2 linked regions of the Flavivirga eckloniae genome follow. The protein of the gene in region 1 interacts with the protein of each later gene in a pairwise test. Links are inferred from orthologs where the notes say so. Each region holds a gene or a part of one and is shown on either strand. Other genes may lie near its edges. The genes, in order: recJ and C1H87_RS05095.

Region 1 (12,057 bases):
TTATGCTTGTCGATTTGGGGTTTAAAGTGTATAAAACTTTTTATGGTCATTTTAACTGGAATACAGACTATTTTTCTGTATTAACAATGATTATTCTAGTTTCTTATTTGGGATATTACGGTGTAAACCAATCTAAAGTGCTTATTCCTGATTTTTTACTTAAAGACAACAACGATGGGTATATTACTCCTAAAGAAAAAAGTAATGTGCTATCTGATGCAAATAAAGAGGCATTCGAAACTCTTAAAAACAGATTGGAAACTATTTTGAAAACAGATAAGCCTTATCTGGATGAAGATTTAACATTAGGTAAATTATCGGAAAAACTCTCTACAACAGATAAAAAGCTCTCTACCATGTTAAATCAATATATGAACATTAGTTTCTATGATTTAATTAATAAACATCGGATAGAAGCAGTTATAGAAAAAATGCCCTTAGATGCTTATAAAAACTATAATATCTTCGGAATTGCATGCGAATGTGGTTTTAAATCCAGAACTAGTTTTAATAGAATATTTAAACGAGAAACTGGTTTATCTCCTTCAGATTATAAGGCGACTATCTTTTAAGTCTTACTTCAATTTTAACATATTATAACGTACCAATGCTTCCTTTGGTCAACCCGAGAGGTTATAAATTCATTGTTTTGTCATTAAATTAATAAATACAAAATATCATGAAAAAAACCTTTATGACATTAATGTTTTTCGGATTTGCTTTAGTAGTAAAATCGCAAAACGCAAGTGTGGAAAAATCAACTTTTGGAATCCAAACAGGGTTTGCTGGAATTTGGGCTTACAATGAATTAAAACTTGCTAATCAACTTGCATTACGAACCGAAATAGGACTCGACGCATACGATAATGACGATTATTATCCAGAAACAGGCTTTTTACTAACTACAGGAATAACTATAGAACCTCGTTGGTACTATAATTTGAATAAACGGGAAAGCCAATCCAAACAAATAAACGGAAATAGTGGTGATTTTTTCTCACTTAAAACAAGCTTTCACCATAATGATTTACTAATAAAGTTTGGAAATGATAAAGACACCAGCATGGTAAATAACCTATCTATAATTCCAACTTGGGGTATTAGAAGAAACTTAGGAAATCATTTCAATTATGAAACAGGTTTAGGAGTTGGGTACATTCACCATTATGCCAAAGATGCCGGTTTTTCTAAAGATAAAGGAGAAATGGCTATAAACTTACATTTGCGTATCGGGTATCGATTCTAATAAAACAACAACATGAATACATACCTATTGGGCATAATTAATGGTTTAATTTAAGCCGTAATGCGCAATAGGTATTATAGAATAACGTATTCGTGAAAAATTTTAAAGAGAATAAATACACATAAAAACGACCTAACCAAAGGGTTCCCTGTAATTATTTCAACCCTCTTAAAACCAAAACAGGTAATGAACTTGAAAATTCTTTTTTCAAAATAACGTTCTTTTCCCATTTTTTAACAAAAAATCCTCTTTTGCGCCTAACTACGCATAGCATATCTGGGTTATGAGATTGAAAATGCTCCAAAACGCCTTGATAAGTAGTCGCATTTTTTGTCTTGGTTATTTTATCTACATGATCTAAAAGCTGACTTTCTACAACAAAATCACCTTCTTTAAAGTAAGGTGTTTTAACCAATAAGAGGTTCACAATAGACTTGAAATTATTTTTGATGCTTAATAAAGGCACCAGTGCATCGCTCTTTTTTATTATAGCAGATTTAATTGCGAACAGAATATTTTCAATGGGTTTAAATGTGTATCCTTCAGGAACAATTAATGCAGGTATCTCGGTTTGCTTTATAATTTTTCCCGAAGTTTTACCCAAAAACACCTCATCCCTAATAGAGTTTGTTCTAGGTTCTACAAGAATTAAGTCAATATCGGCTTTTTTACAGGCTAGCTCTAGTGTATCTACTAACTTTCCTTTTAAGGTCTTTATAACAACCTCAACATCTTTAGTATCAATTTTAGAAACTAAATTATCCATAAAAGCTTTGCTTTCCCGTTCAATGATATGGTCTACTTTAATCATAGTTCCTGCTTTAGTATAAACATTATATACCTGTACAATAAACAATTTCGCACCAAAAGCCTTGGCAAAATCTACTGCGTATTGTAAATGACTTAAAGCGTTTTTGGATGACCCCACAGGAACTAAAATATTCTTCATAATAAATGTAGTTTACAAACTATTTTTAACGATTTTTATACAAAAATATAACAATTATAACGATTTCGTAAAGGAACATATTTCAATATTAGTTATATGCCTGATAAAAAAACAGATATAAGTCTAAAACATATAAACAGGTTAGCCATACCGGCATTAATTTCAGGCATTTCAGAACCCATTTTATCATTAACAGACGCTGCGATAGTCGGAAACATAAACTTAAATGCTACAGAATCTTTGGCAGCAGTTGGTATCGTTACAACCTTTTTATCCATGCTTATTTGGGTATTAGGACAAACACGAAGTGCTATATCGTCTATTGTATCGCAATATGTTGGTGCAAACCAACTCGATAAAATAAAAAACCTACCAGCGCAAGCTATTTTTATAATTACATCATTAAGCGTGTTAATTATTATAAGCACTTTCCCTTTTGCGAAAAGTATTTTTAAACTATACAACGCCTCAGACCTTATCTTGGAATACAGTGTTGATTATTACAAAATCCGCGTTTTCGGATTTCCATTTACACTGTTTACCATTGCCGTTTTTGGCGCTTTTCGAGGTTTACAAAACACCTATTACCCAATGTTAATTGCTATTATAGGAGCATCGGCTAATATTGTACTAGATTTTATTCTAGTTTACGGTATTACTGGTGTTATTCCGGCTATGAATATAAAGGGGGCAGCATATGCTAGTGTGATAGCCCAATTAATAATGGCTGCTTTTTCAACCTATTACTTGCTTAAAAAAACACCAATCCCTTTAAAAATAAGCTTTCCTTTTAACAAAGAGATTAATCGCTTTGCATTAATGATTCTTAATCTTTTTGTTAGAACTATAGCACTAAACGTAACACTGTATTACGCTAGTGCTTTCGCTACAAGTTACGGAGCAGCATACATAGCAGCTTATACAATTGCCATTAACCTGTGGTTTCTTGGTGCTTTTATAGTAGATGGTTATTCCAGTGCTGGAAATATACTTTCTGGTAAACTTTTAGGTGCCAAACAATACAAAACACTTGTACTACTAAGTAATAGGTTAATAAAATACGGTATTATTATCGGGATAATAATTGCCGTATTAGGCGGGTTATTATACTATCCTTTAGGAACAATATTTACCAACGACCCCGAAGTACTTAAGAAGTTTTATAGCATATTCTGGATCGTTTTAGCCATGCAGCCCTTATGTGCTTTAGCTTTTATTTTCGATGGCATTTTTAAAGGTCTGGGCAGAATGAAGGTTTTACGAAATATATTATTAATAGCCACATTTTTAGTATTTGTTCCTATTCTGTTCTGGTTAGATTATCTCGACTATAAACTGTACGCCATTTTTATAGCTCTAACGCTTTGGATTATTGCAAGGGGGTTTCCGTTAATCATAAAATTCAGGAAAATATTTATTCCGCTTTCCCAAAACAGTTAACTTTGCAGCATATACAGTATAAAAGCAAATATGTTATTACTAACACTCTCTCTTCAACAAATTAACATAGAAGAAAAAATACAAAATGCCCCCAATAAAGGTTACGAAATAGGTGTTTTTATTGGTTCCATGTTACCTTTTGTTGTTTTGGTGTTGATTGCATATTTAATTTATAGATACAACCAAAAGAAGAATCAATAAAGAATAATTATGAATATCATGTCATTTTTAAGCGGAAACGGATTATTTCTGTTGCTAGCTTTAGTTTTAATAATTGTTTATCTTGTAAATAGAAGAAAAAGAAGATAATGGACAACAACATTCGTATTACAAAACAATTTTCTTTCGAAACTGGTCATGCACTTTACGGATACGATGGTAAATGCAAGAATGTGCACGGGCACAGTTACAAGTTATCTGTAACAGTTATAGGAAAACCCATTACAGACAATACCAATGTAAAATTTGGAATGGTTATCGATTTTGGTGATTTAAAAAAAATCGTAAAAGAAGAGATCGTTTATGTATTTGATCATGCCACCGTTTTTAACAAAAATACGCCACACGTAGAACTTGCTAAAGAACTGGAAAATAGAGGACATAATGTCCTATTGGTAGATTATCAACCTACTAGTGAGATGATGGTTATCGATTTTTCAAAAAAAATAAAGAGCCGTTTGCCAGAGCATATTTCATTACACTCTTTAAAACTTCAGGAAACTGACTCCTCTTTTGCAGAGTGGTATGCTTCTGATAATGTTTAGTTGTATTCAGTGTTCAGTGTTCAGTGTTCAGTGTTCAGTGTTCAGTGTTCAGTGTTCAGTGTTCAGTGTTCAGTGTTCAGTGTTCAAGGTTTAAAAATTGGTGTGAATTCTCGAATATTGGTGTCAAAAAAACTAAAAACCAACAAGCTTAACTTCAGCTGAAATTTAAAGCTATCAAGAATATAAGCCCCGTCTTAATAAAACAAACTTCGACTACGCTCGGCACAAGAGTTCAACATAAATCGCAGGAATTTATATTATATTTACAGCATGCAAATTCAAATTCCAGAAGGAAAAAAAATATACTTTGCTTCCGATAATCATTTAGGAGCACCTACCAGAGAAGCCTCTCTCCCTCGCGAAAAAAAGTTTGTAGCCTGGTTAGATGAAGTAAAACAAGATGCTGCAGCTATTTTTCTTTTAGGTGATTTATTCGACTTCTGGATGGACTATAAAAAAGTAGTTCCAAAAGGCTTTACAAGAACATTAGGTAAACTAGCAGAAATCTCAGATTCGGGCATCCCAATTTATTATTTTGTTGGTAACCACGATTTATGGATGAATGGTTATTTTGAAGAAGAACTTAACATTCCCGTTTATCACAAACCTCAAGAATTCACCTTTAATGATAAAACGTTTTTTATAGGTCATGGTGATGGTTTAGGTCCTGGAGACAAGGGCTATAAACGTATGAAAAAGGTCTTTACAAATTCCTTCTGTAAATGGTTGTTTAGATGGTTGCATCCTGACTTAGGGGTAAAAATGGCGCAATATTTATCGGTAAAAAACAAACTTATTTCTGGCGAAGAAGACGCTAAGTTTTTAGGCGAAGACAATGAATGGTTGGTACAATATTGCAAAAGAAAATTAGAAGGCAAACACCGCGACTATTTTGTATTTGGACATCGCCATTTACCATTAGATATAGACCTTAAGAATAATTCAAAATATATTAATCTTGGTGATTGGATAAAGTATTACACCTATGGTGTTTTTGATGGCGAAACTTTTGAGCTTAAGGAATATTAATATTTTCCCAGATGATTTTTAAGCCCTAAATTAAATGAAAACGACAAGACCATTAACAAGTTTTAAAAAAGTCGAAAAAAGATTCGCCTTAGTTATAATAAGTGGATTACTTATTCTATTTCATTCAAAAACTTTTTCCCAGGAGCAACCAAAGAGTATTTATGAAGTGATAATTGGTTTAACCAATGAAGAGGAAAAACCACCCTTATTTTTAATAAATACCCAGGAAGTTTCTAAAGGCCTAATAAAAATGTTAGATTCTGCAGCTATAACATATGTAAGAGCTTTAGGACCAAAAAAATCTTTAGAAAAATATGGGGGAAAAGGTAAAAATGGTGCTATTGAAAATTTCTATAAAACAACACGGAAAATTTACTGAAAAACGTCTGGAAACTGAAGTAAAACATACAACTCTTAGGTCTTTTTTAAAAAGTACAAAAAACTTTTATGCTACTCCAAATGCATATAAAACTCTTATTGTAATTAATGGAAAAGAATGTAATGAAAAAGCACTAGACACGATAGTGCTATCTGATGTTGCTCTAATATCATTTAGGGAAAATGGGCGAAAAGAAGTAGCAAAGTATGGCGAGAAAGGTAAAAACGGAGTTATATTTATTAAGACTAAAAATATAAAGTAAGATCTTCTAGTCCATTTGCTAAACTTATATCAAAATATAACGATCATTTATTTGTAATCGATGGTTATGTTTCTACCAAAGATAAGGTTAAAAATATAAACCCAAACAATATTAAATCTATTGACATCCTGAAAGAATCTGCCGCTACAAACGTTTATGACTCAAGAGGGGAAAATGGAGCGATCTTATTTACTTTAAGGTGAATCTTGCTTAAGAATTCAAGGTGTTCCTCCCTTTTAAAAAGGGAGGTGGATCCCGATGTAATCGGGATTCGGAGGGTTATATTTGTTTGTTATTTTTAATAAAACTCCTCTTTCTTCCTATTTTTATCAAAATCGAAATTCATTTCTCGGCTTTAATTTAAAGAGGAGAGCACTGTGACAGTAAAAAATAGTTCTGAAACAAGTCTGGGACACACAACAACATAAATTCTTTTATCCAAGATTCACGTCACTTTAAAAAAACATTATCTAAAAAAACGACCAAGAACCAGCTTATCATTCTTCATTCTCGTGCGCCTCAATATCTTTTGTTAAATCTAACCTTCTAAAGGATGACGATACCAGATGAAAGTGCTTCATACATAGCTTCAAGACCTTAAGAAATCTGAAAAATCATTTTATAGTGCTATAACATTTTAACAAAGAATGATCTGAGAAGCTAAAAGCTTTTTGATAGACGTAAGAATAAAAACCATTTACCATCTCTTTTTTTAATACACAGTAAAACGAATTCGTAAGGTTACTCGTAACAGACTATGCTAATATTACCTAAAAAACAAATAAATAACAGTTTTATGTAAATATTCATATACAATATATCAAAATTCATATATTTTATTTCTTATTGAAAACTATATTTGTATATACACGGCTAATAATCAATTATTTACAACAACTTCATTAAATGAGGATTTTTAGCCACTAATTTAAACTAAATAAAAATCAAAATTTATGAAGACAAAAAACTACTTTTTAGGACTAACTGCCCTTTTAGCAGTAACAACAATCAATGCTCAATCTTTTGGTGTAGATATCACTCTCGCAGAAAGTGCGGGGGTATATGCTTCATTAGGTGGCACAACTGCAAGTCCAGGTTTTAATGTACCGGCAAATGCAACTGCTGTTGTCCCTTCTGCAACGGCAGGAACAACAAGCGACGTAACATTCACAATGGTAGAGGGAGGCCCAACTAGAGATAGGGCTGGTTCCTTATCAGATGTACTAAGGGATTTTGTTTTTGGCTCTGCTACACTTACTGTACAAATCAGCGGTCTTGATGACAATACAGAATACACCATTGAGAGTTTTCATCTTGAAGGATTGGAGTTATACCCAGCAAGAATGTCTGTAGAGTTGAGAGAAGTTGGAGGCGGAGTCGTTGGCGCAGCTCAAATTATAGATAACAACCCACCTTCTCCAACTGATGCTGATGACATTAACAAAACAGGATGGGTATTTACTACTGGAGTAGGTAAAGACTATGAAATCGTATCTACTTGGTTAGCAAACCTTCAGGATGACCCACCAGGAGGTGTCACAGGAGGGCCTCAAACAAGAAATCGTTTTAATGGTGTTTTAGTCTCTACGGGTAATGTATTGAGTACTTCTAATATTGGTGAAGTTAAGAAATTTAACGTATCTCCAAATCCTTTTCAAGAGTCATTTAATTTAAATACTAGCTCTCAATCATCGTATACAAAAGCAATTATATATGATTCTATTGGGCGTGAAGTAAATAGTATTGATGCTAATGAATCTGAAATAACAGTAAATGGGCCTTCAGGAATTTATTTCTTAGTTCTTTACAATCAAGGTAATGTGATAGCAACAAAAAAATTACTGAAAAAATAATTTTTCAGTAATTGACTTTGACTTGTCAACTAAATGAATTTGTAATATTTATTATTACAAATTCATTTTTTTTGCTAATAAGCACTTGTTTTAAGACTATTAAACTCGTAAATATTAAAAGATACTTGCCAAATAAAAGCGCTTGTTAACTATTCGTCATTCTCATGCGCCTCAATATCCTTTGTTAAATCTAATTTTCTAAACGACGGCGATACTAACCCTGTGGTTATAACAGTTAGCAGCGTCATTGTACCTCCAAAAACAACTGCTACAACCGTTCCCATATACTTAGCGGTTATACCACTTTCAAAAGCACCCAACTCGTTAGAAGATCCAACAAACATAGAATTTACAGACGATACACGTCCGCGCATATTATCAGGTGTTTTAATTTGTAAAATAGTTTGTCTAATCACCATAGAAACACCATCTGTCATTCCACTAAAAAATAATGCCAGTAGCGAAATCCAGAAAACAGACGATAACCCAAAGACTATAATACAAACACCAAACCCAAAAATAGCAGCTAGTAATTTCATCCCAGCATTTTTACTTATTGGTATATATGCTGTAACCAACATGGTTAAAAAAGCACCGACAGCAGGGGCAGCGCGTAATACACCAAACCCTTCACTTCCTACCTTTAAAATATCTTGAGCGAAAACAGGCAATAAAGCTATGGCTCCACCAAATAAAACAGCGACCATATCTAAAGTCATAGCACCTAAAATAGCCTTTGTTTTAAATACAAAACGAACTCCCTCTTTTAAACTTTGTATTACAGGCTCCCCAATTTTAGGATTTAAAATAGGTTTCCGTTTTATCTGAAATAAAATAAATAAAGACAGTAAAACCAGCCCAAAAATGATGCATAACGACCAATGCACACCAATCCAACCAATAGAAAGTCCTCCAAAAGCTGGTCCTAAAACACCTGCCATTTGCCAAGTAGAACTATTCCAGGTAGCCGCATTCGGGTATATTTTTTTAGGCACGATCAACGCCACTAAAGAAAAAATGGTGGGTCCGAAAAAGGAACGTAAAAAACCACCAAAAAACACCAAGCCATAAATAGAGTAGAGTATTGTTTTAGTAGTCCAACCTTCAACAACGACATCCCAGGTTAACAAAAACAGCCCTAAACTAATTAGTGAAAAAGCAGCAATGCATGTAGCTAGCAAGTTTCGTTTTTCTTTTTGGTCTACAATATGTCCTGCAAATAACGCCATGGTAAATGCCGGAATTATTTCCATTAAACCAATAATTCCAAGAGACAAAGGGTCTTTGGTTAAGGTATATACTTGCCATTCAATAACAATAAATTGCATAGACCAGCCAAATACCAATACAAACCGAACTAATAAAAAAATATTGAACTCTCTAATTCTTAAAGCCGCATAGGGGTCTTTTTTCGCCATTAAAATTTAATTTTTACTAGTCTAAGAATAGCAATTGTTTTATTTTAGTTATTATCAATAAATCTATTCCTTAATATCTTTTAACTTAAGCTGCAACGATACATTTCCTTGCCACTCATTTTCATCTATAGAATAAACTGCTCTAAATGGTTTTTTATCAGAAATCAAATCAAGCTTATCGCCCATATTAAAACCAATACAGACAATATTATTCGCTCCAGATTGTGTTGCCGTTAATCTTAAATGGGTTTTATCTGCTCCCACACATTTGCCATAACCTGTATCCGTTAAGTTTTCGGTCATAAAAACAGGAGCCATATTATTAGGCCCGAATGGGGCGAACTGTTTTAAAACCCTATAAAACTTTGGCGTAATATGATTCAAATCTATTTGAACATCAGCTTGTATCTCTGGAGTCAACAGATCTTTAGCTATTGTTTTAGCAACAACATCTTCAAAAGCTTGTTTAAAAGCTTCGTAGTTCTCTTTTTTTAAAGTTAATCCAGCTGCATATTTATGTCCTCCAAACTGTTCAATATGCTCACTACAAGCTCCTAAAGCATTATAAATATCGAAACCTTTAACCGAGCGTGCTGAAGCTGCCAACTTATCGCCACTTTTTGTAAATACCAAAGTAGGTCTGTAATACGTTTCGGTTAATCTAGAAGCCACAATACCAATAACGCCTTTATGCCAAGTTTCATGGTAAACAACAGTAGTAAAGCGTTTCTGTTCTTCTTGTTCTTCAATTTGCTTAAGAGCTTCTTCTGTAACTTGTTTATCTGTTTCACGTCTGTCCTCATTATAATTATTAATTTCAGAAGCATGTTGCGCAGCCAAACCTTCATCATCTTCAGTTAATAAAGTCACTGCATAATTACCATGTTTCATACGTCCGGCGGCATTTATTCTAGGTGCTACAATAAAAACCACATCGGTAATAGTAAATTCTGTTTTTTCAACCTGGTTTAAAATAGCTTTAATACCAGATCGCGGATTGGTATTAATAACCATAAGTCCAAAATAAGCCAATACCCTGTTTTCTCCTGTTATAGGAACAATATCTGCTCCAATCGCAGTAGCTACCAGATCTAAATACTGTGTTAAATCATCTACCGTTTTTCCTTCCTTTTGTGCTAAGGCCTGTATTAATTTAAAACCGACACCACAACCACATAATTCCTTATACGGATAGTTGCAATCTTCCCGCTTGGGGTCTAGAACAGCTGCTGCGTTAGGAATTTCATCTCCAGGCCTATGATGATCACAAATAATAAAATCGATACCTTTCTCTTTAGCAAAGGCTACTTTTTCAACCGATTTAATCCCACAATCCAGAGCTATAATAAGCGTAAAGTCATTTTCTAAAGCAAAATTAATGCCCTTGTAGGATATTCCATAACCCTCATCATACCTATTTGGAATATACGTATGTATTAAATTGTATCGTGTTTCCAGATACTTAGACATTAAAGCAACCGAGGTTGTTCCATCTACATCATAATCGCCATAAACCAAAATATTTTCATTATTAGCCATTGCCTGTTCAATACGAGCAACTGCTTTATCCATATCTTTCATTAAATATGGATCGTGCAAATCGTCTAAGCTCGGTCTAAAAAAAACTTTAGCCTGATCGTACGTTTCAATACCCCGTTGTAATAAGAGCGTTGCTAATACCGAATCTACTTGAAGTGCTTTTTGTAACGCCTCTATTTTAGACGGTTCTGGTTTTGGTTTTAATGTCCAACGCATGGGTTGATCTAAATTTTATGGTTTAAAAGTTATACAGAACAACTTTTATTTTTTATGAAAATGAGTTTCTATAACTATTTCTGAAAATTGTCTGAACATTTCCATAACACCACAATACTTTTCTATAGATAGATCAACAGCTTTTTGAAGTTTCTTTTCACTTAAATTTGAGCCATAAAAATGAAAATGCATGGCTACTTTATCATAATACTTCGGGTGCTCTTCGGTTAAGTTGGCATCAATATCTATTTTAAAACTATCTACCTCCAATTTCATTTTCTTGATTAATGACGCAACATCCAAACCAGAACAACCTGCTAAAGCAGATAACATCAAGGCTTTAGGACGATATCCTTCACTCTTTCCTCCGTTTTCCTCTCCTGCATCAATAAACAAATTATGCCCAGACGGATTGGTACTTTCAAACTTCATGTCTCCCAACCAAGTTGTTGTAATATGATTTGTCATTTTTAATAAATTATTTTTTGTTTCTTGTAGTTTCAAAAATACTATTAAAAAATAAAAATATGCCTTTAGTAACACCTTTATCTGCGGATCATGACACTGAAACAAAAAAACTTGCAGAATTCTTTAATGAAACACTGGGATTTTGCCCTAACTCTGTGCTCACCATGCAGCATCGTCCAGCAATTAGCAAAGCGTTTATCAATCTAAATAAAGCCGTAATGGCCAACGAAGGTCGTGTAACCTCTGCTTTAAAAAGAATGATTGCCTGGGTAAGTAGTAATTCCACAGGTTGTAGATATTGTCAAGCCCACGCTATTCGTGCTGCTGAGCGTTATGGTGCCGAACAGGAACAATTGGATAATATCTGGGAATACCGTACACATCCGGCTTTTAGCGAAGCAGAACGTGCTGCCCTAGATTTCTCATTACAAGCATCTCAAGTCCCTAATGGTGTAGACGAAACCATTAAAAAACGCTTATACGAACATTGGACC
Region 2 (12,151 bases), 1.9 Mb from region 1 along the record:
TCTATGAGCTTTGCAAGGCTTTGTAAGATACTTTTCACCTTCGAAACCAATTTCTAAACCTGTTTTTAATTGTTGGATCGCTTCTTCCGAAATATCGCCATCTACCTGTGCATAATATTCCTTTTCAACCTTTCCGCTGTTAACATGATCACTCGTTTTACCATCGGTAGTAAGCAACAATACGCCTTCCGACTTTTCATCCAGCCTACCAATCGCCATAGTGCCTTCTGGAAAATCATGCAGTAATCCCAAAAACTTTTTCGATTGTTGTTTTGAGTCATGGCTTATAAACTGACTCAAATAACCGTACGGTTTGTAGATTACGAAATGCCGATGCTTACTTTTAGATGCTTCCATTCAAAATACTATAAACAAGTTCTTTAGTTGGTTTTTGCCCATTTATTTTAGCTCTTACAACATCGAAAGCCACTTTAAAATCGCATCCCGATTTGTATGCACTACACCCATAAGCGCTTCCTCCTTTTATAACAGTTCCTTTTTTACATTTCGGACACATCAATTCGTCAGATTTTGCGTTCTTGCCTGTATTGTCCGCAGACGCTGAGGCCTTTTTAGGCTCTAATTTTAAATTGAATGCCTCATCAAAACGCAACAAACCTTCCATTGGGCCAGAATCTGTTTTAAACCCTTTTAAATTAACGGTAGACCCTTTTTGGAGCAACCTGATAAACTGCTTTTCAGAAACCTTTTTATTAGCATAGGAAAAAGGCATTACAAAATTACAACCTGTTTTATAAGCACTGCAACCATATGCTTTTTTTCCTTTTAGAATATGTCCTTGTTTACATTTAGGACAGGCTTCTGCTGTAATACCAGCCGATTTTTTCTTAACAGCCTTGACTTCTCTATTTTTAACCGTTTCAGCATAAGATATATTGGCGCGCTTGGCTTCACTTCTCACCTCATACACCAAAGCATCTACCATACGTTTCATGTTCTTTATAAATGCCCCTGCACTAAAAGCACCTTTTTCTATATCCTTAAGCTGTTTTTCCCAAGATCCTGTTAGTTCTGCCGATTTTAATAAATCGTTTTGAATGGTGTCGATAAGCTGAATTCCCGTAACGGTAGGCAATACCTGTTTTTTATTACGTTTTATATACTTTCTTTTAAAAAGTGTTTCAATAATATTAGCTCGGGTAGATGGTCTTCCAATACCATTTTCCTTCATCAACTCGCGCATGTCTTCATCATCTACTTGCTTTCCTGCAGTTTCCATAGCTCGTAACAAGGAGGCTTCTGTATATTGTTTTGGCGGTTTGGTTTCCTTTTCTAAAAACGTAGGTTCATGCGGTCCTCTTTCCCCTTTTTCAAAAGTAGGCAGTACCCCCATCTCCTTTTCTTTAGCATTGGGATTCTCAAAAACGACACGCCATCCCTTCTCTAAAATTTCTTTGCCCGTGGTTTTAAAAGATACATCGGCAGCCTTACCTACAACATTGGTATTAGCCACCAAACAATCATCGTAAAAAACTGCTATAAAACGCCTTACTATAATGTCGTAAACCTGCTTCTGATTGTATTGCAAATTAATCTGAACCCCAGTTGGAATAATAGCATGGTGATCGGTTACTTTTTTATCGTTAAAAACTTTAGCCGACTTTTTTATTTTCTTACCTAAAAGCGGTTCGGTTAGTATTGAATAGTTGGTTAACTTTTGAAGAATACCAGCTACTTTAGGATAAATATCTGTGGGCAAAAATGTAGTATCTACTCTAGGATATGTAACTGCTTTTTGTTCGTAAAGCCTCTGAACGATTTTAAGTGTTTCATCTGCCGAGAATCCAAACTTGGTATTGCAATACACTTGCAAACCTGTTAGATCGAAAAGCTTTGGCGCATACTCCTTCCCTTTTTTCTTTGTAATAGATTCAATTTCAAAATCACTCTCCTTTACTTTATTAGCCAAGGCTTCACCATCTTCCTTTTTTAAAAAACGTCCTTCTTCGTAACTAAAAAGTGTTTCCCTGTATAGTGTTTGCAGCTCCCAGTACGGTTGGGGTTTAAAATTCTCAATGTCTTTAAACCGCTTAACCACCATAGCCAATGTTGGTGTTTGTACACGACCAACAGATAGTACTTGCTTATAACCGCCATGCTTTACTGTATACAATCTGGTCGCGTTCATCCCCAACAACCAATCGCCAATAGCTCTGGAAAACCCTGCGTAGTATAAATTATCGTAATCTGAAGCTGGTTTTAAGTTTTCAAAACCTTCTTTAATGGCTTCTGTAGTTAATGAAGAAATCCATAAACGCTGTACTTCACCTTTATAATTTGCTTCATTTAATACCCAACGTTGAATCAATTCTCCTTCTTGACCGGCATCCCCACAGTTTATAACCAAATCTGCCTTATCAAATAAACTCTTTACAATCTTAAACTGCTTTTGAATTCCCGAATTAGAAACCACTTTCGTTTCAAACTTTTCGGGCAACATGGGCAAGTTGTTTAAATCCCAACTTTTCCAATAGGGTTTATAATCGTTAGGTTCCTTTAATGTACATAAATGTCCAAAAGTATAAGTAATTGCATAACCATTGCCTTCATAATAGCCATCACGTTTGGTGTTAGCTCCTAAAACAGAGGCTATTTCTCGTGCTACACTTGGTTTTTCGGCAATACAAACTTTCACTTAATACTTTTTGATTTTATTTATAGTGCAAAATAGAAATTTAGAACAAATTTTTGAAGCGGAGTTATTAGTAGTTATCAACGATACGTTAAAACTATGGTATTTTATCGTTTTTATTTAATTGTAGTATAACACTTCAATTTTATTCGCTAAATTCGCCACACGTTTAATGAAAAATGCCCCTTTTCAAAATGATAAAATTTGCATATTATACTATGTTTATATGTTTTAACATATATCATAGTTTCAGTCAAGTAGTTATAGAAACTACTAAACCAAACACTTCATCCATTTTAGAGCTTAGCTCGACAAATCAAGGTCTTTTTCCTCCTAGAATGACAGAAATTCAAAGAAACGCCATAGTTTCTCCTGCAGAAGGGTTGTTTATTTATAATACAGACAGAAAATGTTTTTCTAAATTAGGTTTTAACTCCATTACCCAAGCAGGTTCTAGCACACTTCTGGTTTCTCAAATTGATGCATTTACTATAAATCTTGCAGAAACAAGTTCAACTTGTAATGTAGATGTCACGGTTTTTTAATCAAATAAAACCTGGTCAAACCGATACCATTTCAACGTAACGGAAATAAAAAACTTTAATAAATTTCTTAATTAGCTAACAAGTTGATTAAAAAGCCCCTTTTCAAAAAATGACAAAATCTACTTATTTTATAATACTCCTACTTTTTAGTATGTATTATAGTTTCGGTCAGGTAGGAATAGGTACTACTACCCCAGACCCTTCTTCTATGTTAGATCTTAACTCTGTAACACAAGGCTTACTAATGCCCAGAATGACAGAAATTCAAAGAAACGCCATAGTTTCTCCTGCAGAAGGATTGTTTATTTATAATACAGACAGAAAATGTTTTCAATATTACAAAGGCCCATTCTGGTCTAATTGTTTAAGGGAATCTCGAACAAACAGTTTGGATTGCAGCTCTGTTAATGCAAATGGAACTTATGTTTTTGGTACGCCCTTAACCAATGTAAATACCATAACTATAGATGTTTTAGTTAACTCTTATGACACCTACAACATAACTACAAATACTGTTAATGGATATAGTTTTTCTGCTTCTGGAGTATTCTCATCTTTGGGCCTTAACACTATAACACTAATAGGCTCTGGTACACCTATAGCTACCCAAACAGATACATTCACTATAAGTTTTACAGGAACTGGTTATACCTGTAATGTAGATATTGATGTAACAGCTTTGCCTAATTGTTTAGCCTATCTTAACGCCGGATTCACAACAGATGGTATATATCCCATTGATCCCGATGGTGTTGGAGGCAACCCTGCTTATGATTGCTATTGTGATATGACTAATGCTGGAGGGGGCTGGACACTTGTTTTCAATCATAATATAGTTGCAGGCTATTGGGCAAATAATACCGAAGCTGAAAACCACAATATGGGGAGTCCTGGCTTGACAACAAATAAGTATTCGATATTAAACAGAATAGACGAAATAAAAAACGAAGCTGATTATGAATTTCGATTGCATTATCCGTCGCTAGGACAAACAAACCATTGGTCGCAAACATCCGATCCCCGAAGCGGCCCCTACCCATTCGGTGTAGTACCTGGTTATAAAGCTATTAATGTACAAATGACTGGACAGAATTGGGGAGGGTTAGAATCTTCTGCATGTTGCACTTATTTAGACGGTAGTATAGATGGCGTAGGCTCTTTTTATTATGCCATAGGTAGTACTCAACCAGCATGGGGAGGGTTACCGATTGATAGACCTAGAAGATCTACTAATCATGTTCAACTATTTATCAGGTAATTACCCGCTTTTCATCAACTACAAACGCTTTAGTTTAAAAATAATTAAATGCCCTTCTTTAAAATGACAAAATTAACTTATATCGCCATTATATTATGCTGGTGTGTACATTATAGCTTTGCTCAAGTAGGCATTGGTACCACAGCACCAAGCACATCTGCTATTTTAGATGTGACATCCTCAACCCAAGGATTACTAACTCCAAGAATGACAGAAGCCCAAAGAGACGCTATCGTTTCTCCGGCCGAAGGATTATTTATTTACAATCTGGATGCTAAGTGTTTCCAATATTATAAAGGATCTGCATGGTCAGGTTGTTTGGGAGAGACTCAAAACAAATTAGATTGTAATTCTGTAAGCGCAAACGGAAATTACATTCATAGAAAACCGTTAAACAACTCACATACAATTACTCTAGATGTATTGGTTAACGAAATTGGTCCTTACAATATCTCTACAAATAGCGCTAATGGGTACAGTTTCTCTGCTTCCGGAACATTTGCATCCTTAGGAGTTAACACCATAACACTAATCGGATCCGGTACGTCTAGATCTCTTAGAACCAATACATTTACCATAACTTTCGCAGAAACCGGCCAAACTTGTAATATAGACATTCAAACAACCTTTAGACCCAGTTGCAAAGCGTATTTCGATGACGGATTTGTAGCCAATGGTTCTTATATGCTTGACTCTGACGGCTCAGGTGGAAATCCTGCTTTCGAATGTTGGTGTGACCAGACCGTAGCCGGTGGTGGATGGACACTTGTATTTAGCCATTTCTCTCCCGACGGATATTGGGCAAATGCCACTGAAGCTAATGAACATAATGTCGACAAGTGGTCGTCAAGCAAGTATTCCATATTAAGTAAAATAGATGAATTAAAAAGCCAAGGGTATTACGAATTCTTATTATACTACCCTCGTTTGAATAAACGTAACCATTGGAGACAAACAGCAGATCCCCGAAGTCGTGGAGGTTACCCGGCAGGCTCGGGAGTACCCGGTTATCAAGGTATTTCCTTAGAAATGACCGATTCTTCGTTTGGAGGGTTAGAATTGTCCGGACCTCATGCATATTTAGATGGTTCTATCGACGGTGCCGGTTCTTTTCATTATGCTGTAGGAAGTTTCGGCCCCGACCCTGGAGCCTCCGACCCCGCGGTGGGTCTTGCCGTTGGTGTCAATGAATTTACTTACTATGTTCAATTATATACCAGGTAATTATACGCGTTTCATCAACATATAAAATTATAACGAAAGCCCTATTAAAATGATTAAAATAACTTATACTACACTATTATGGTGTTTCAGCATATTTTACAGCTTCAGCCAGGTGGGCATTGGAACAAAAAATCCGGATGCCTCATCTGCTTTAGAGATTAGTTCAACAACCAGAGGCCTTCTTCCTCCAAGAATGACACAAACCCAAAGAGATGCCATAACTTCCCCTGAAGAAGGGTTGTTTATATATAACATAAGCAGTAAATGCTTTCAATATTACAAAGGCGCATCTTGGTCTGGTTGTTTAAGTGAATCTCAAACAAATAAGTTGGATTGCAACTCCATTAGTACAAACGGAAACTATATTGTCGGTGTCCCTCTAACCAATTCAAATACAATAACTATAGATGTTTTAGTTAATTCTTACGACACGTACAACATAACCACAAACACCGTTAATGGCTATAGCTTTTCTGCCTCAGGAACGTTTACATCTTTGGGAGTTAAAACCGTAACATTAATGGCCTCTGGAACACCTCTGGTAGCTCAAAAAGACACTTTTACAATATACCATACAGGAACAGATTTTAGCTGTAATTTAAATATTACCGTAGGAGATGGATATCTTGCAAATTGCTTAGAATATTTAAATGACGGACATTCAACAGATGGTATATATACGATCGATCCAGATGGTCCAGGTTCCAATGCTCCATACGATTGTTATTGCGATATGACTAATAATGGTGGTGGTTGGACACTTGTTTTTAATCATAATATAGCTGGTGGATATTGGGCAAACGATACCGAAGCTAATGAACATAATATCAATTCTCCTGGCATAACGACTAACAAATATTCAATATTAAGTAAGTTAAATGAAATTAAAAGTAAAACGGATTACGAATTTAGGTTGCATTACCCTTTGTTAGCATTAACTAGCCATTGGTCCCAAACATTCGACCCAAGAAGTGGTCCTTCTGGAACAAATCCTGTTCTGGGGTATAAAGCAATTAATGTGCCTTTACCTATGACTGCCAAGTCATGGGGCGGTCTGGAGCTGTCTGCTAATAAGACGTATTTAGATGGTAGTGCTAACAGTATTGACCTTTGGTACTATTCAATTGGTAGCAATGCAGTATGGAGTGACGGGACTAATCCAGATAGTGGTATTCCTGCCAATGATAGAGCTACCAGTCATGTTCAATTATTTATGAGATAACTTTTGTAGCATTTTTAACATATTTAAAAACAAAAAGTTTCAACTAATTCTCTAATTTTGCAATGAATTTAATGAAAACAGCCCCTTTTCAGAAATGACTAAAATCACTTATTTTATACTACTGCTATGCTGTAGTATATACTACAGCTTCGGTCAAGTAGGTATCGGAACAACGACACCTGACGCTTCATCCATTTTAGATGTAACTTCTACAACGCAAGGATTTCTACCTCCCAGAATGACGGAAGTTCAAAGAGACGCCATAGCATCACCCGCCAGAGGATTGTTAATATTTAATATGGATAGCAATTGTTTTCAATTTTACACCGGAGCAGCCTGGTCCGATTGCTTAGGCGCTGGTTCAGTGTCACAAAATAAATTAGATTGTGGCTCTATTAGTCTTAATGGTGCTTATATGGTTGGCACACCTTTTAATGGAACAAACACCATTACTATAGATGTAGTGATTAATACTTACGATACATATAACATCACTACGAATAGTGCTAACGGATATAGCTTTTCTGCCTCAGGGTCATTTGCTTCTTTAGGAGTTCACACCATAACTCTAACAGGTACAGGTACGCCATTAGCTGCTCAAACCGATACCTTTACCATAAGTCTTAATGGAAGCGGCACGACCTGTAATATAGATATTACTGCAACAAGCGGATATCTGGCAAACTGCTTGGAGTATTTTAATGGAGGTTACAAAACCGATGGTATATATACGATTGATCCGGATGGCATTGGGGGCAACTCGCCATATGATTGTTATTGTGATATGACAAATAATGGCGGCGGATGGACACTTGTTTTCAATCACATTGTATCTGGATTTAGTGGCTTTTGGGCAAACGAGAATGAAGCCCGAGAACATAATATTGCCTCTCCAGGTTTAACAACAAATAAATATTCAATACTAAATAAACTAGATGAGGTAAAAAGTGGTGCTGCTTACGAGTTCAGACTGCATTACCCTTCGCTAGGTTTAACAAACCATTGGTCGCAAACATTCGACCCCAGAAGTGGAAGATCTCCCTCAAATCCAGTTCCAGGGTATACCGAGTTTTATGCCGATATGTCTGATAATAACTGGGGTGGTCTTGAATGGGACGAAGACACTTACGGACAATCTTATTTAATGGGTAGCCTTGGCTATCCCTCATATGACCCGTATTATACTATAGGAGCCTTATATACTGCTATACGTGCTGATAATACAACAACAGATAGAGTACAGTTATTTATTAGATAAAATCTACTATATCATCTTTAATTTGAGCCACGAATACACGAATTCACATTAATAGTGTCTCAAAATTGCGGTTACCTATACTTATGATAATCGCGAATCGCACTTTAAGTCTGTCTTAAAAGTTATACTGGGATGAATCCCACACACATCTGTATTTATTAATAAATAAACATAATTTACTTATAAATAAACAGCATTTATAAATTCAATTAAAAGTCTAAAAATCGATAGATTATCTTGCTAAAAAATAGCTTCTCGCAATTGTGTGTACTGAAAGCTTGTTTACCACTCCCGTTTTTTATTGAGTTCTTCTAGAGCTTCCAGTTCTTTTTGAGGTATTACTTTTAAGAAAGAAGGGTGCTGCTCTATGGCATACTCTATTCTTTTTACGATCTCATCTGTAGTCTCGTTATCGTAGTCGATCTCTAAAGGCGCTTTTATTTCAAAAGACTGTAAAATGTTTTTCTTTTTAATACGTAAACCTTTTTTATCGAACGATCGTCTAAACCCATCAATAACAATAGGCACTACAATAGGCTTATATCGCTTAATTATATGTGCTGTTCCTTTTCTTATAGGTTTAAAAGGCGTTGTAGTTCCTTGCGGAAAAGTAATAACCCAACCATCGTCTAATGCCTTACCAATATTAGAAATATCGCTCATCTTAACTTGCCTGTTCACATCCTGTCCTTCAGATCTCCAAGTACGTTCAATACTTACAGAACCAACATAAGCCAATACTTTTGGTAACAATCCCGCCTTCATGGTTTCCTTAGCCGCTACATAGTAAATATTCAACTTAGGATTCCACAAATACCCAACATTTTTTATTGAGTCTACACGTCCGCTTAAACTAGCATTAAAAACATGAAACATAGATACCACATCGGCAAAATAGGTCTGATGATTCGAAATAAATAATACATTAGTATCTGGTAATGTTTTAATAATTTCGGAACCCTCTATTTGTAATTCATTAAACCCTCTAAAACGTCTATGAGTTAACGCCCCTAGAATTCTAATAAGCCACTTTTTTAAAAATAATATATGTCCGAATGGATTTCTTTTAAACAATCCCATAAATCAAGCATCAAAGATTGGTTGGTAATTTGCAAATGTAACAATTCTATTGAATTACATGTATGGTTTTAACAAGTCTTTAATTTCGCTTAACATCATAGCTGTAGCCCCCCAAACAATATGACCATTTAATTTAAATGCAGGAACCTCTACTTCAATACTATAAGAGGTCGATACTTTTTTACTTATCAAGATACTATCATCTAAAAAATGCAGTAAATCAATTTCAATAATAGCTTCTACCTCTTCTTCTTGTTTAACAAAACTTGGTGTATACTTAGTAATCCCCAAAAAAGGCTGTACATAGAAATTACTAGGCGGGATATAAACTTGAGATAATTCCCGAATAACTTCAATAGTCTTTATGGGCACACCAACCTCTTCAAAGGTCTCTCTTACAGCAGCTGCCTCTATCGAGTCATCTTGATTTTCCAGCTTCCCACCTGGAAAGCCTACCTGAGCCGAATGTACCCCATTATAAGTTTTTCTTAAAATTAAAACCAGTTTTGTCGCTTTATTTATGTCTGGATAAAACAATGCCAATACCCCTGCTCTTTTGGCATTTTTAATCGCTTCCTTTTGCGCTTCCATAAGTGCTCTTCTAAAAGGCGGAACCATTTTAAAGTGAGACGATTCGGCTGGAAGAGGGATATTCTTTATTTTTGAGGTTAATTTTAAGAATCTATCAAAATCCATATCTATGAGACTTCTATTTCTTTTATGTCTATTTTTTTTATTTCTAAACTGTGAAGATAAAAAAACTAAAAAGAAAACAACTTCTGAAACTACGGTAACAAAAAAGCAGAAAAAGGAGAAAGAAGCTATAAAAGATACAGTTGTAGAACCGGAAAGAGAATTTCCTAAACTGAATTCTAAAAATGCTATGGCATTCTTCCTGGAGTACGATAAACAACACAAAGAAAATAAAGTGCGTATTACCACAGATTTTGGAAATATTGATATTTTACTCTATAATGAAACCAAATTTCACCGTTCCAACTTTATCTTTTTAACCAAGCAAAAGTATTTTGACAATACTCAATTTTACAGAGTTATAAATAATTTTATGATACAAGCCGGTAATAGTGATGATAAAAAAATTGCTAGAAAACGTACTTATATTGGCAGGTACTTATTACCTCCAGATACAAAACGCGGTTTTAAACATGATAGAGGTGTCATATCAATGCCAAGTAGCGAAATTAACAACCCTTATAAATTAGCATCTCCTTTTGAGTTTTTTATTGTACAGCAAAAAGGTGGAGCCCATTTTTTAGATGGCGACTATACCATTTTTGGTAAAGTAATAAAAGGTATGGACGTTGTAGATAAAATTGCAGCTGTTGAAACCGATGATGGAGACTGGCCAGACAAAAATATTTATATTAGAAAGGTTGAAATAATAAAATAACAGGTTTATGACTACTTAGTCTCTAAATCTTCTAACGCCACTCATATATGTTAAAAATAAAATGGGCAGTGCTTTTGAGTATATTTTTACTACTTAACTCCTGCAAATCGAAAAACGAGCCCACTGTAATTGAAATTGAGCCTAAGGACAAACCCAATGTCGTCCTTATTTTAATTGACGACTTAAGCCACTTAGGTGTTTCTGCCTATGGTGCTAATCGAGTTTCATCTAATAGAGGTTTGTTTAAAAATGTTGAATATGCCACACCGCAAATAGATAAACTTGCAGACGAAGGTATTCTATTTAATAATGCACATGCTTATCCTTTATGCGAAGCCACCAGAATAGCCTTGATGTCTGGAAAACACAATTCCAGAAACTTTTTACGTTGTAAATCCCAACATAAATCCGATATAACCTTTGGTGATCTGTTTCAAAAAAATGGTTATGCTACAGGAATTTTTGGAAAATGGAAACAAACCAGAGGCTCGAAAGAAATTCATGGTAAGGATTATATTTACGAATTTGGATGGGATGAGTTTACCTGTTTTGATGTACTTACGGAAGGGCAACGTTTTATCAACCCGAATTTAGTAGTAAATGGTCAAGTAATGAATTATGAAGGCAGAACCGATTTAGACCCGGAAACCGGTAGACGTTGGTATGGTCCTGATATTTGCAACAGAGATGCTTTAAAGTTTATTGATAAAAACAAAGACAAACCGTTTTTCTTATACTACCCGATGTTGTTGGTTCACGACGATCATAAACCTACTCCGGACACCAAACCAAACAGCTTGTTCGATAATTTTGATGAAGCCAACAATAACAGAAACGGACATACTGGAGATGACCAAAGATACTTCCCGGATATGGTTTCCTATATGGATAAATTGATTGGAAAGGTTATTGATAAACTAGACGAACATAATTTACGAGAAAACACCTTGGTAATTGTTATGGGCGATAACGGTACTAAAGAGTCTTTTACGCATGTTTGGCCTGATGATAAAGTATATCCTGGCAGAAAAGGCGGAACAGCAGATAATGGTACGCATGTGCCTCTTATTCTTAATCAGCCAAAGCAACTTCCAAGTGGTAAACAATATAATGGACTGGTTGACCTTACCGATATTTTCCCAACAATTTGTGATGCAGCAGGAATAGAAATTCCTAGAAAAAATGAATTGGACGGTATTAGCTTTTGGAAACCATTAAAAGAACAAAAACAATCGCACCGCGACGTTATTTATAGTTGGTACAACGCCAATTCGCCTTATACTAATGAAACGGAATTATTAAAATATGCCTTTAATAAAGATTTTAAATTTTACGCGCCTACCGAAGAGTTTCCTAATGGTAGGTTTTTCGATTTAAGAACCGATCCATTGGAACGAAAAGGCGATTTCTTTAAAGAACGTCTTTTTGGAGTTTTACTTTATAGTGGTTTAAACACAAACGAACTTACCAAAACACAGGAAGACGCCTATAAGTTACTTA

Evidence for each region.
Region 2: the proteins of recJ (region 1) and C1H87_RS05095 interact in binary tests that used the Escherichia coli proteins (3 or more experiments, as listed by UniProt). The link is inferred for Flavivirga eckloniae from one-to-one orthologs.

The regions. Positions count from the first base shown.
Region 1 is NZ_CP025791.1:3,124,241-3,136,297, reverse strand. The notes cover bases 8,750-11,632. They hold recJ (single-stranded-DNA-specific exonuclease RecJ), read right to left. Parts: upstream 11,096-11,632; coding sequence 9,404-11,095; downstream 8,750-9,403. Other genes in these bases: C1H87_RS12915 (carboxymuconolactone decarboxylase family protein), read left to right, coding at 11,623-11,632; C1H87_RS12920 (OsmC family protein), read right to left, coding at 11,141-11,563; C1H87_RS12930 (MFS transporter), read right to left, coding at 8,750-9,340. Also shown: C1H87_RS12980 (helix-turn-helix domain-containing protein), read left to right, coding at 1-572; C1H87_RS12975 (hypothetical protein), read left to right, coding at 680-1,246; C1H87_RS12970 (universal stress protein), read right to left, coding at 1,401-2,195; C1H87_RS12965 (MATE family efflux transporter), read left to right, coding at 2,292-3,635; C1H87_RS23450 (hypothetical protein), read left to right, coding at 3,666-3,836; C1H87_RS12960 (6-pyruvoyl trahydropterin synthase family protein), read left to right, coding at 3,944-4,399; C1H87_RS12955 (UDP-2,3-diacylglucosamine diphosphatase), read left to right, coding at 4,676-5,428; C1H87_RS12950 (hypothetical protein), read left to right, coding at 5,463-5,807; C1H87_RS12945 (hypothetical protein), read left to right, coding at 5,770-6,069; C1H87_RS12935 (T9SS type A sorting domain-containing protein), read left to right, coding at 7,023-7,922; more of C1H87_RS12930, read right to left, coding at 8,072-8,749; more of C1H87_RS12915, read left to right, coding at 11,633-12,057. UniProt on the Escherichia coli protein: Single-stranded-DNA-specific exonuclease.
Region 2 is NZ_CP025791.1:1,252,546-1,264,696, forward strand. Bases 1-2,977 are described here. They hold C1H87_RS05095 (type IA DNA topoisomerase), read right to left. Parts: upstream 2,657-2,977; coding sequence 344-2,656; downstream 1-343. Other genes in these bases: C1H87_RS05090 (pseudouridine synthase), read right to left, coding at 1-357; C1H87_RS05100 (hypothetical protein), read left to right, coding at 2,848-2,977. In the rest of the region: more of C1H87_RS05100, read left to right, coding at 2,978-3,198; C1H87_RS05105 (fibrinogen-like YCDxxxxGGGW domain-containing protein), read left to right, coding at 3,308-4,456; C1H87_RS05110 (fibrinogen-like YCDxxxxGGGW domain-containing protein), read left to right, coding at 4,520-5,680; C1H87_RS05115 (fibrinogen-like YCDxxxxGGGW domain-containing protein), read left to right, coding at 5,730-6,902; C1H87_RS05120 (fibrinogen-like YCDxxxxGGGW domain-containing protein), read left to right, coding at 6,997-8,160; C1H87_RS05125 (lysophospholipid acyltransferase family protein), read right to left, coding at 8,443-9,240; C1H87_RS05130 (NUDIX hydrolase), read right to left, coding at 9,295-9,936; C1H87_RS05135 (peptidylprolyl isomerase), read left to right, coding at 9,941-10,651; C1H87_RS05140 (sulfatase-like hydrolase/transferase), read left to right, coding at 10,699-12,151.